4 regions of the Aquabacterium sp. G14 genome follow, and region 4 is predicted to be linked to each of the others. Evidence: predicted binding sites of a transcription regulator. Region 4 holds the regulator's gene; each other region holds the start of a gene.

Region 1 (2,200 bases), on a different contig from region 4:
GGCCTTCACCCACCGCACCCAGTCCTTCGGCGTGGGCATGCAGGCGCAGCACCTGGTCGTGGCCATGGCGTGCATGGAACAGGCGGTCTTCGATCATGCGGGCGGCCGAGCGCACCAGCGCGAAGGTGTGCGGGTGCTGCCCCCGGTGGTCGCCGGAGATGTCGATCACGCCGCGCAGCCGGCCTTCCGAGGTCAACACCGGGGCGGCCGCGCAAGTGAGGAAGCTGTTGCGGGCCAGGTAGTGCTCGGCGCCGTGGATGACGACCGCCCGTTCCTCGGCCAGGGCGGTGCCGATGGCGTTGGTGCCGCGGTCGTGTTCGTGCCAGAGCGCGCCGGGCCTCAGCGAGACGCGCTCGGCGCGGGTGGCGAAATCGATGTCGCCCAAGGTGTCCAGGAGCAGACCGTGGTTGTCGGCCAGCACGACCACGTTGCCGCTGTCACGGATCTGGTCGAACACGAAGCTCATGACCGGACGGGCGTGGGCCAGCAGGTCGTGCTCGCTGGCCAGGGTTTGGCGCAGGTCGGCGGGTGTGCACAGCGGGGGCTCGCTGGCGACATCGACCGGGCTGAGGCCCGCATGGCGGCTGCGCAGCCAGGACTGCCGCAGGGTGTCGTCCACCAGCCCTGGAGGCACGTCGCCGGCGTCCATCAGGCAGCGGCGGGCCTGCAGGAGGTCCGTTTCTGACTGGTGGTGGGTGAGCTGCAGCGGCATGGCAGGGGTGGGTGGGGGAGGGTAATTCGGTCGCGGTGGACGGAGTATGGCGTGGCCGACAAGGTGACACACCCGTGGTCACCCTGTGTCATTTTGGGACAGTGTGTGCAGCGGAGACAAGGTGGCTGACACAGGGTGACAGCCACTCACGCGTCGCGGCGTCTCTGGGACAAGGGCCTGCGGCCTCGGGACGAACCCGCATTGGCACGCGCTCTGCACTCAAGGTGAGCGTCACGGCCACAAGCCTGGCTTCCTTTGCCCCTTGATCCCCTACACCTGACCTTGAGGAGACACTCGATGATCTACGCAGCACCCGGCGCCGCTGGCGCTCCCGTGGCCTACCAGACCCGCTACGACAACTTCATCGGTGGCAAGTTCGTCGCCCCGCTGGGCGGCGAGTATTTCGATGTGATCACGCCGATCAGCGGCAAGGTCTACACCCAGGCCGCCCGCTCGACCGAGGCGGACATCAATCTGGCGCTGGATGCGGCCCACGCTGCCAAAGACGCCTGGGGTGCCACCGCGCCGGCCGAGCGCGCCAACATCCTGCTGAAGATCGCCGACCGCATCGAGCAGAACCTGGAGAAGCTGGCTTATGCCGAGACGGTGGACAACGGCAAGCCCATCCGCGAAACACTGAACGCCGACATTCCGCTGGCGGTGGACCACTTCCGCTACTTTGCGGGCTGTTTGCGTTCACAAGAAGGTTCGATCAGTGAAATTGACGGCAACACCATTGCCTATCACTTCCACGAACCCCTGGGTGTGGTCGGTCAGATCATCCCCTGGAACTTTCCGATCCTGATGGCTGCCTGGAAGCTGGCTCCGGCCTTGGCCGCCGGCAACTGCGTGGTGCTCAAGCCGGCCGAGTCCACCCCCATCAGCATCTTGATCCTGGCCGAGATGATCGCCGACCTGCTGCCGGCCGGTGTGCTCAACATCGTCAATGGCTTTGGCCGTGAAGCCGGCATGCCGCTGGCCAGCAGCAAGCGCATCGCCAAGATCGCCTTCACCGGTTCCACCGCCACGGGCCGCGTGATCGCCCAGGCGGCGGCCGGCAACCTGATTCCCGCGACGCTGGAGTTGGGTGGCAAGAGCCCCAACATCTTCTTTGACGATGTCATGGCCGAAGACGATGCCTTCCTCGACAAGGCCATCGAGGGCATGGTGCTGTTCGCCTTCAACCAGGGCGAGGTGTGCACCTGCCCGTCGCGCGCGCTGATCCAGGAATCGATCTACGACCGCTTCATCGAGCGCGCCCTCAAGCGCGTGGCCGCCATCAAGCAGGGCAGCCCGCTGGACACGGACACGATGATGGGGGCCCAGGCCTCGGCCATGCAGATGGACAAGATCATGTCCTACCTGGCGGTCGGCAAGGAAGAAGGCGCCCAGGTGCTGATCGGCGGCGACCGCGCCCAGTTGGGTGGCGAGCTGAGCGAGGGCTATTACATCCAGCCGACGCTGTTCAAGGGCCACAACCAGATGCGC
Region 2 (2,200 bases), on a different contig from region 4:
ATCGGGTGCGTCTGCGTCAGGTGTTGGTGAACCTGCTGAGCAATGCCATCAAGTACAACCACGCTGGTGGGATGGTGCGCGTGCAGGTGTGGTCCGAGGGCGATCTGGTGCGGTGTGCGGTGTCTGACACCGGACGGGGCCTGACGCCTGAACAGCTTGACCACCTGTTTGAGCCTTTCAACCGATTGGGGGCAGAGCAGAGCGGAATCGAAGGCACGGGCATCGGGCTGGTGATCGTGCAACGCCTGCTGGCTTTGATGGACGGGACCCTGTCCGTTCAGAGCCAACATGGCGTGGGCAGTGTGTTCACTGTTGCCTTGCCAGCCGGAGCGGTCGCGGAGTCATCGAGCTTTGCTGGGCTGGGCGAAGAGACACCGCCTTCACTTCACGCCGCGACCATCGTTTATGCGGAGGACAACGAGATCAATGTGCAACTGGTTCGACAGATCATGACCTTGCGGCCCGCCTGGGCGCTGAAGGTGGCGACCAGTGGGCAAGAGGCCTTGAGCTTGATCACGGCGACGCCGCCCGATCTGCTCTTGCTGGACATGCACCTGGGCGACATGACGGGTTTCGAACTGGATGACGCCCTGCAGGCTGATCCGCGCCTGCGTCATGTGCCCCGTGTGGCACTGTCGGCCGACGCGATGCCGGATCGCGTGCACGCAGCCAAGGATCGCGGGTTCGCGGCCTACCTGACCAAGCCTTTGGATGTGGTGGCCTTGTTGCGCTGCCTGGATGAGTTGCTGATGGCGCCCGGCCATTGAGTCATGGCGTCTTGGTCATGTTGTGCTGAACAACCCTTGGCCGGTTATTTGCTTGCATGGTTGAGAATCGGGGACACGCCCTGTCGCGCACCGATGCCGTCCTTTGAGCCTCATCATGTCCACTTTCTCATCCATGCGCGCCCCCTCTGCCACGGTCCAGACGGACTGGGCCGAAGCGTGGCTCAGCCAGGCTCGCCCCGTCGAGCCGGGTCATCACGACGAGTTGCGCTTGCCCAACGGCCAGTTGCGGCCAGTCTGGCGGGCCTTGGCCGAGCAACTGGGCACACCCTTGGCCGAGCTCAGCCGCTGTCAGGAGGCACTGGCGCGTCAGATTCGCGAAGACGGCATCACCTACAACGTTTACAACGCCGCGGGCGGCAGCAGCCGACCCTGGTCGCTGGAGCCTTTGCCGCACTTGATCGCGCCTGAGGAGTGGCCCTGGCTGGAGCGTGGCATCGCCCAGCGTGCCGATTTGCTCAACCGGATCCTGGTGGACACCTACGGGCCGCAAACCCTGTTGCGCGAGGCCCTGTTGCCTTCCGCGCTGGTGTTGGGCCACCCCGGTTACCTGCGTGGCCTGCAAGGCACGCAACCCTTGGGGGGCGTCTACCTGCATGTCGTGGCGTTTGACCTGGCTCGCGGCCCGGATGGCGCCTGGTGGGTGGTGGGGCAACGCACCCAGGCTCCGTCGGGGCTGGGCTACGTCATGCAAAACCGCCTGATCGTGTCCCGTCTTTTTCCCGAGGCCTACCGGGCGCTCAATGTGCAGCATCTCGCCAGCACCTACCGCCAGTTGCTGGACACGATCAGCACGCTGGCGCAACCCTGTGCCCAGGGCGACACGCCCAGCCTGGCGCTGCTCACCCCCGGCCCTTACAACGAGACTTACTTCGAGCACGCCTACCTGGCGCGTTACCTGGGCTTGCCCCTGGTGGAGGGCTGCGACCTCATCGTGCGCGACGACCGCCTGTTCCTCAAGACCGTGCAGGGCTTGACGCCCATCCACGGCCTGCTGCGCCGGCTGGACGACGACTTCTGTGACCCGCTGGAGCTGCGCACCGATTCGACCCTGGGCATCCCGGGCCTGACCCAGGTGGTTCGGGCTGGCAATGTGGTGCTGGCCAACGCACTGGGCACCGGTTTCCTGGAGTCACCTGCAGTGCATGGCTTCCTGCCGGCCTTGTCCTCGCACCTGCTGGGCGAAGACCTGATCTTGCCGTCCTTGCCGAGCTGGTGGTGCGGCGAGGCCTCGGCGTGGGAGGCCGTGCGGCCGCAGCTGGCCCGTCAGGTCATCCGCCCCACTTACCCCTTGTTGAACACACCGGGTGGGGTGTCGGCGCGTCGCAAAGGACTGAAGGAGACGGTGCTCGGTGCCAGCCTCACGCCCCAGGAGGTCCGCGCCTGGGAAGAGGCGGTGGACGAAGACCCAGCGG
Region 3 (2,200 bases), on a different contig from region 4:
TGCAGTTGGATGGCGAAGTGAGTGTGTACATCACGCACCCGAAACCCGGCGAGGTTCCGGCCGTGTTGTCGCAGATCCGTGCGCTGGACACCCGGCATGTGATTGAGCCGCTACGTGAAGGACAGCGGTTTCATGCACCGGTCGTGGACCGGCGGCAGATGTGATTCAATGCGCTGGGGGCATTCCCTCTGAAGCCTGGGGCCATCACAAGGTTATCAATGGACGAGAGATTATTAGACGTCGATCAATATGGCGTTTTGCGTGTGCCGGGCACATTTTGGCTTGGCATGGCGGTGTTGGTCAGATATTGGGTGCTGATGTTGATCATGTTGGTGTCAGCTCAGCAGGCTGGTACCATTTTTGAAATGATGGGCAACAAGGTGCCCTGGCTGGCCTTGGCTGGCGAGACCTTCGCCTTGGCTGCGTTGATTGCAGCCGGGAGTCGCCAGCCTGAGGCGGGTGGGGTATGGCGTTCGATATGGAGTCGGACGCACGTTTGGGTTGTGTTGACCGCAGCCTGCAATGTGGCATGGTTCACTTATGCATCGACTCAGGGCAATTGGGAGCTCACGAGGGCTCAGGTGGCGATGGCGGGATTTGCACTCCTGGATGGCTGCATGGCGTGGATTTTTGTGCGCTCGGCTTACTTCAGGCAATTGTTCAGTGAGTTCCCCGTCGCCGCTAAGCAGTGAAGTCCATGCGGGCTGCTGGGAGGGGGCGACACGATTGGTCAGACCACCTTTAGATGTGACCAATTTGGTCGGGTCTGATTCAATGCGTTGCCGCTGCGGGCGCTTTTTGTCATACCGGGCCTCTGAAGTGTGAGTAAATTGGCACAGGTGGCGATGCTCTTGGCTTGGCACGTGCCGTGCATTACGATGTTGCACACCCTCAGTTCCAGGGGGTGACCTCTGATCTCAAACGGGCGAAAGCCTTAGGAGTTAACCATGAAGATGATGAAGCAAGTGCAAAAGGGCTTCACCCTGATCGAACTGATGATCGTGGTGGCCATCATTGGTATTCTGGCTGCCGTGGCGCTGCCTGCTTACCAAAACTACACCATCCGTGCCAAGGTGTCGGAACTGATGCTGGCGGCCAGCGGTGCACGCACCTGTATTACCGAAGCTTTCCAGGCGAATAACGGTGTATTCCCTAGCTCTTTGGCCTCTGACTGCTCTATCGTTGTTGGCGGGAAAGTTACCGGCGCGAGCGTTGCGACGACTGGTCTGATCACAGTGACCGGCAGTTCTGCCACGTCTTCGGTTGGTGCTGCCATCACGCTGACCTTGACCCCGTCCTCGGCAGCCAACGGTTCGCTGACTTGGACTTGCTCGGGTTCGGACACCCGCTATGTGCCGGGTTCGTGCCGCGGCTAAGCTCATTGAGCTTTGTGCAAGCCCCTCTTCGAGGGGCTTTTCTATTTGAGGTATTGCATGAGTATCTGGAACTTCTTCAGCCGAACACAAGAGAAAAGCTTCGTGGCTCAGCAGCTGGCTGTGCTGGTGAAAGATCTGCCGCCGACCTTGATTCAGGATGGCCGCGGTAAGGTCTCGGTTAACAAAATCACACGACATCTGGAGCGTGTTTACAAAGCAGCGTCCGATTTCAAGGAAGCCCAGAATATTGGCTTCATGGGGCGGGCTGTGATGGCCAATGCCTTCAAATGGGGGCTGAAGGAGTGCGGATACCCTGATGAATTTGCCGACATGGCCACCGAGGGTTTGGTCGTGGCCTTGTCCAAGAAAGCCAGCGCCTGATCGGGCATGTAAAGGTGTGAGTTGATGCTGTCCTCGCTGTTTGGTCGTCTGTTGGGCTTTCGGAAGGCGTCGAAGGTGGACGCGTTCGACTTGAATGCCAAGATCCGTGATGCTGATAACCACCGTATGCGCGGTGAGTTGCACGAGGCCATCTTGCTGTACGAAGAATGCTTGGCTGTTGACAAACAGAATGTGGAGTTGATCAACAGCTTGGGGGCGTGCTATGTGGACGTGGGCCGTGAGCAAGAGGGGCGGGCGCAGTTTGAGTTGGCGTATTCGCTGAATGACGCGTATATACCTGGCGTGGCCAACTACGCCAAAAGCTTGGTCGATAACCGAGAAACTACCCGTGCGCTGGAGTTGCTGGAACACATTCATATCTGTGAGCCAGACTTCGGGAATATTTATGCAATTTATGCCGCCCTGTGCTTCAAGATGGGAGA
Region 4 (2,200 bases):
GGGTGACCTGGATCATCCACAGGCGACGGTAGTGATTGGTGCTGGACAGCAGGGTGCTTTCAACGCGGGCACGGCGGCTGGCGAACTGGGCATAGCCGATCCAGCCGAACACGAACAGGGCCAAGGCGGCCCAGTCCTGCCAGGGCAAGAGGTCGACAAGGTCTTGGAGGCGGTAAAGCATGGTCAATGAATCAGGGGCCGTTGCGGCGCGGGACAGGATCGCGACAGCGAAGCGCCCGGCCTGCGCCCCCACCCATCACGTGCACTCACAAGGCCTTGCGCAGGTTCGCAGGCGCGATCTTGAGGGCTTCGCGGTATTTGGCGACGGTGCGGCGGGCGACCTGGATGCCTTGCTCTTCCAGCATGCTGGACAAGGCGCTGTCTGACAAGGGCTTCTTGGGATCTTCGGCCGCGACCAGCTGTTTGATGAGGGCGCGCACCGCGGTGCTGGAGGCGTTGCCACCTGCCTCGGTGTTGAGCGAGGAGCCGAAGAAGTACTTGAGTTCGAACGTGCCGAAAGGCGTGTTCATGTACTTGGCGGTGGTCACGCGCGAGATGGTGGACTCGTGCAGCCCGAGTTCGTCGGCGATTTCGCGCAGGACCAGGGGCTTCATGGCGATTTCGCCATGGGTGAAGAAGTTCTTTTGCCGATCGACGATGGCCTGCGAGACACGCAAGATGGTGTCGAAGCGCTGCATGATGTTCTTGACGAACCAGCGGGCCTCTTGCAGGCGGGCATTGAGGTTGGCGTGACCTTCGCTGGCCGTGCTGCCGCGTGCGCCCCGGCTGGAGCGCAAGGCCTGCGCGTAGTAGTCGTTGATGCGCAGCTTGGGCATGACGTCCGGGTTGAGGACGACTTTCCAGCCGCGGCCGGACTTCTGGACGATGACGTCCGGGATGATGATGTTGGCCTCGGCGCGGGTGAAGGCGCGGCCGGGTTTAGGCTCGAGCGAGACGATGAGGCTTTGCGCGTCTTTCAGCAGAGCCTCGTCGGCGCCGGTGGCGGCCATGAGCTTCTTGAAGTCGCGACGGGCCAGCAACTCAAGATGCTCGCGGCAGATGGCCATGGCGACCTCGCGAGCGGGCTCGCCGGGCAGACCGCGCAGTTGCAGCAGCAGGCACTCGGAGAGGTTGCGCGCGCCCACGCCCACCGGCTCCAGGCTTTGCAGCCAGCCCAGTGCGCAGCGCAAGCGCGACATCAGTTCGTCGAGGGTGTCTTCGTCCGGCTCGTCGGGCAACAGGCTGGCAGCGATCTCTTCGAGCGTGTCGGCGAGGTAACCGTCCTCGTTGAGGGACTCGATGAGCATGTCGACCGCGGCCATGTCCTCGTCGCTCAAGCGGGTGCCCAGCAATTGCTGACGCAGGTGCTCTTGCAGGGTGATGGACAGGCTGTTGCGCTCGAGCGGGTCGGTGTCGTCGTCGCCCTGGCTTTGGCGGGCCGGGCTTTCGCTGATGCCGTCGAAGTCGTCGCGCTCGGTGCCGTTTTCCCAGTCCTCGCGCTCGGTGGTGCCCAGCTCGGCGGTGTCGATGCCGCTGGTGTCGGCCTCGGCGGGCGCGCTGTCACGTTCGGCGCCGGCGTCTTCGCTGCTGTTGCGCTCGTTGCGCTGGCGTTCGAACTCCAGTGAGGCCGCGGTCTCGATGGGCGAGTAATCGTCCTCAGGCTCCAGGAAGGGATTTTGTTCGAGCATCTGCTCGATTTCCTGGTGCAGTTCGAGGGTGGACAGCTGCAGGAGCCGGATGGACTGCTGCAGCTGAGGGGTCAGCGCCAGGTGTTGCGAAAGCCGAAACTGCAGGGAGGGCTTCATGGGCGCCGGTCACTCACATGCGGAAGTGCTCGCCGAGATAGACCTTGCGGACCTCGGCGTTGTGCACGATGTCAGCCGGGCTGCCTTCGGCCAGGACGCTACCTTCACTGATGATGTAGGCGCGGTCGCAGATGCCCAGCGTTTCGCGGACGTTGTGGTCGGTGATGAGCACACCGATGCCGCGCGCCTTGAGGAAGCTGATGATGCGCTGGATCTCGATGACGGCGATGGGATCGACGCCCGCAAAGGGCTCGTCGAGCAGGATGAAGCGCGGCTGGGTGGCGAGGGCGCGGGCAATTTCGACGCGGCGGCGCTCGCCGCCCGAGAGGGACAGCGCAGGGTTGGTGCGCAGCTTCTCGATGCTGAGTTCGTGCAGCAGGCCGTCAAGGCGCTCC

What was found. Region 4 encodes sigma-54, which starts transcription at its own class of promoters, with help from an activator protein. Its sites were predicted from a motif close to TGGCANGNAANCTGCTTT; they were not measured.
Region 1: a site for sigma-54 is predicted at 915-932, ahead of adh (aldehyde dehydrogenase). Genes of this name have one in related genera too.
Region 2: a site for sigma-54 is predicted at 805-822, ahead of WIT60_RS15100 (circularly permuted type 2 ATP-grasp protein). Genes of this name have one in related genera too.
Region 3: a site for sigma-54 is predicted at 858-875, ahead of WIT60_RS08550 (pilin). Genes of this name have one in related genera too.

What each region holds. Positions count from the first base shown of each region.
Region 1 is NZ_JBBEYB010000008.1:135,400-137,599, reverse strand. It holds gene WIT60_RS10605 (sigma-54-dependent Fis family transcriptional regulator) at 1-712, opposite strand, end outside; gene adh (aldehyde dehydrogenase) at 1,010-2,200, shown strand, end outside.
Region 2 is NZ_JBBEYB010000018.1:22,444-24,643, reverse strand. It holds gene WIT60_RS15105 (hybrid sensor histidine kinase/response regulator) at 1-767, shown strand, start outside; gene WIT60_RS15100 (circularly permuted type 2 ATP-grasp protein) at 883-2,200, shown strand, end outside.
Region 3 is NZ_JBBEYB010000006.1:93,330-95,529, reverse strand. It holds gene WIT60_RS08560 (MBL fold metallo-hydrolase) at 1-164, shown strand, start outside; gene WIT60_RS08555 (DUF2919 family protein) at 219-692, shown strand; gene WIT60_RS08550 (pilin) at 948-1,376, shown strand; gene WIT60_RS08545 (hypothetical protein) at 1,434-1,757, shown strand; gene WIT60_RS08540 (O-linked N-acetylglucosamine transferase family protein) at 1,782-2,200, shown strand, end outside.
Region 4 is NZ_JBBEYB010000013.1:9,090-11,289, forward strand. It holds gene WIT60_RS13180 (DUF599 domain-containing protein) at 1-181, opposite strand, end outside; gene WIT60_RS13185 (RNA polymerase factor sigma-54) at 267-1,805, opposite strand; gene lptB (LPS export ABC transporter ATP-binding protein) at 1,819-2,200, opposite strand, start outside.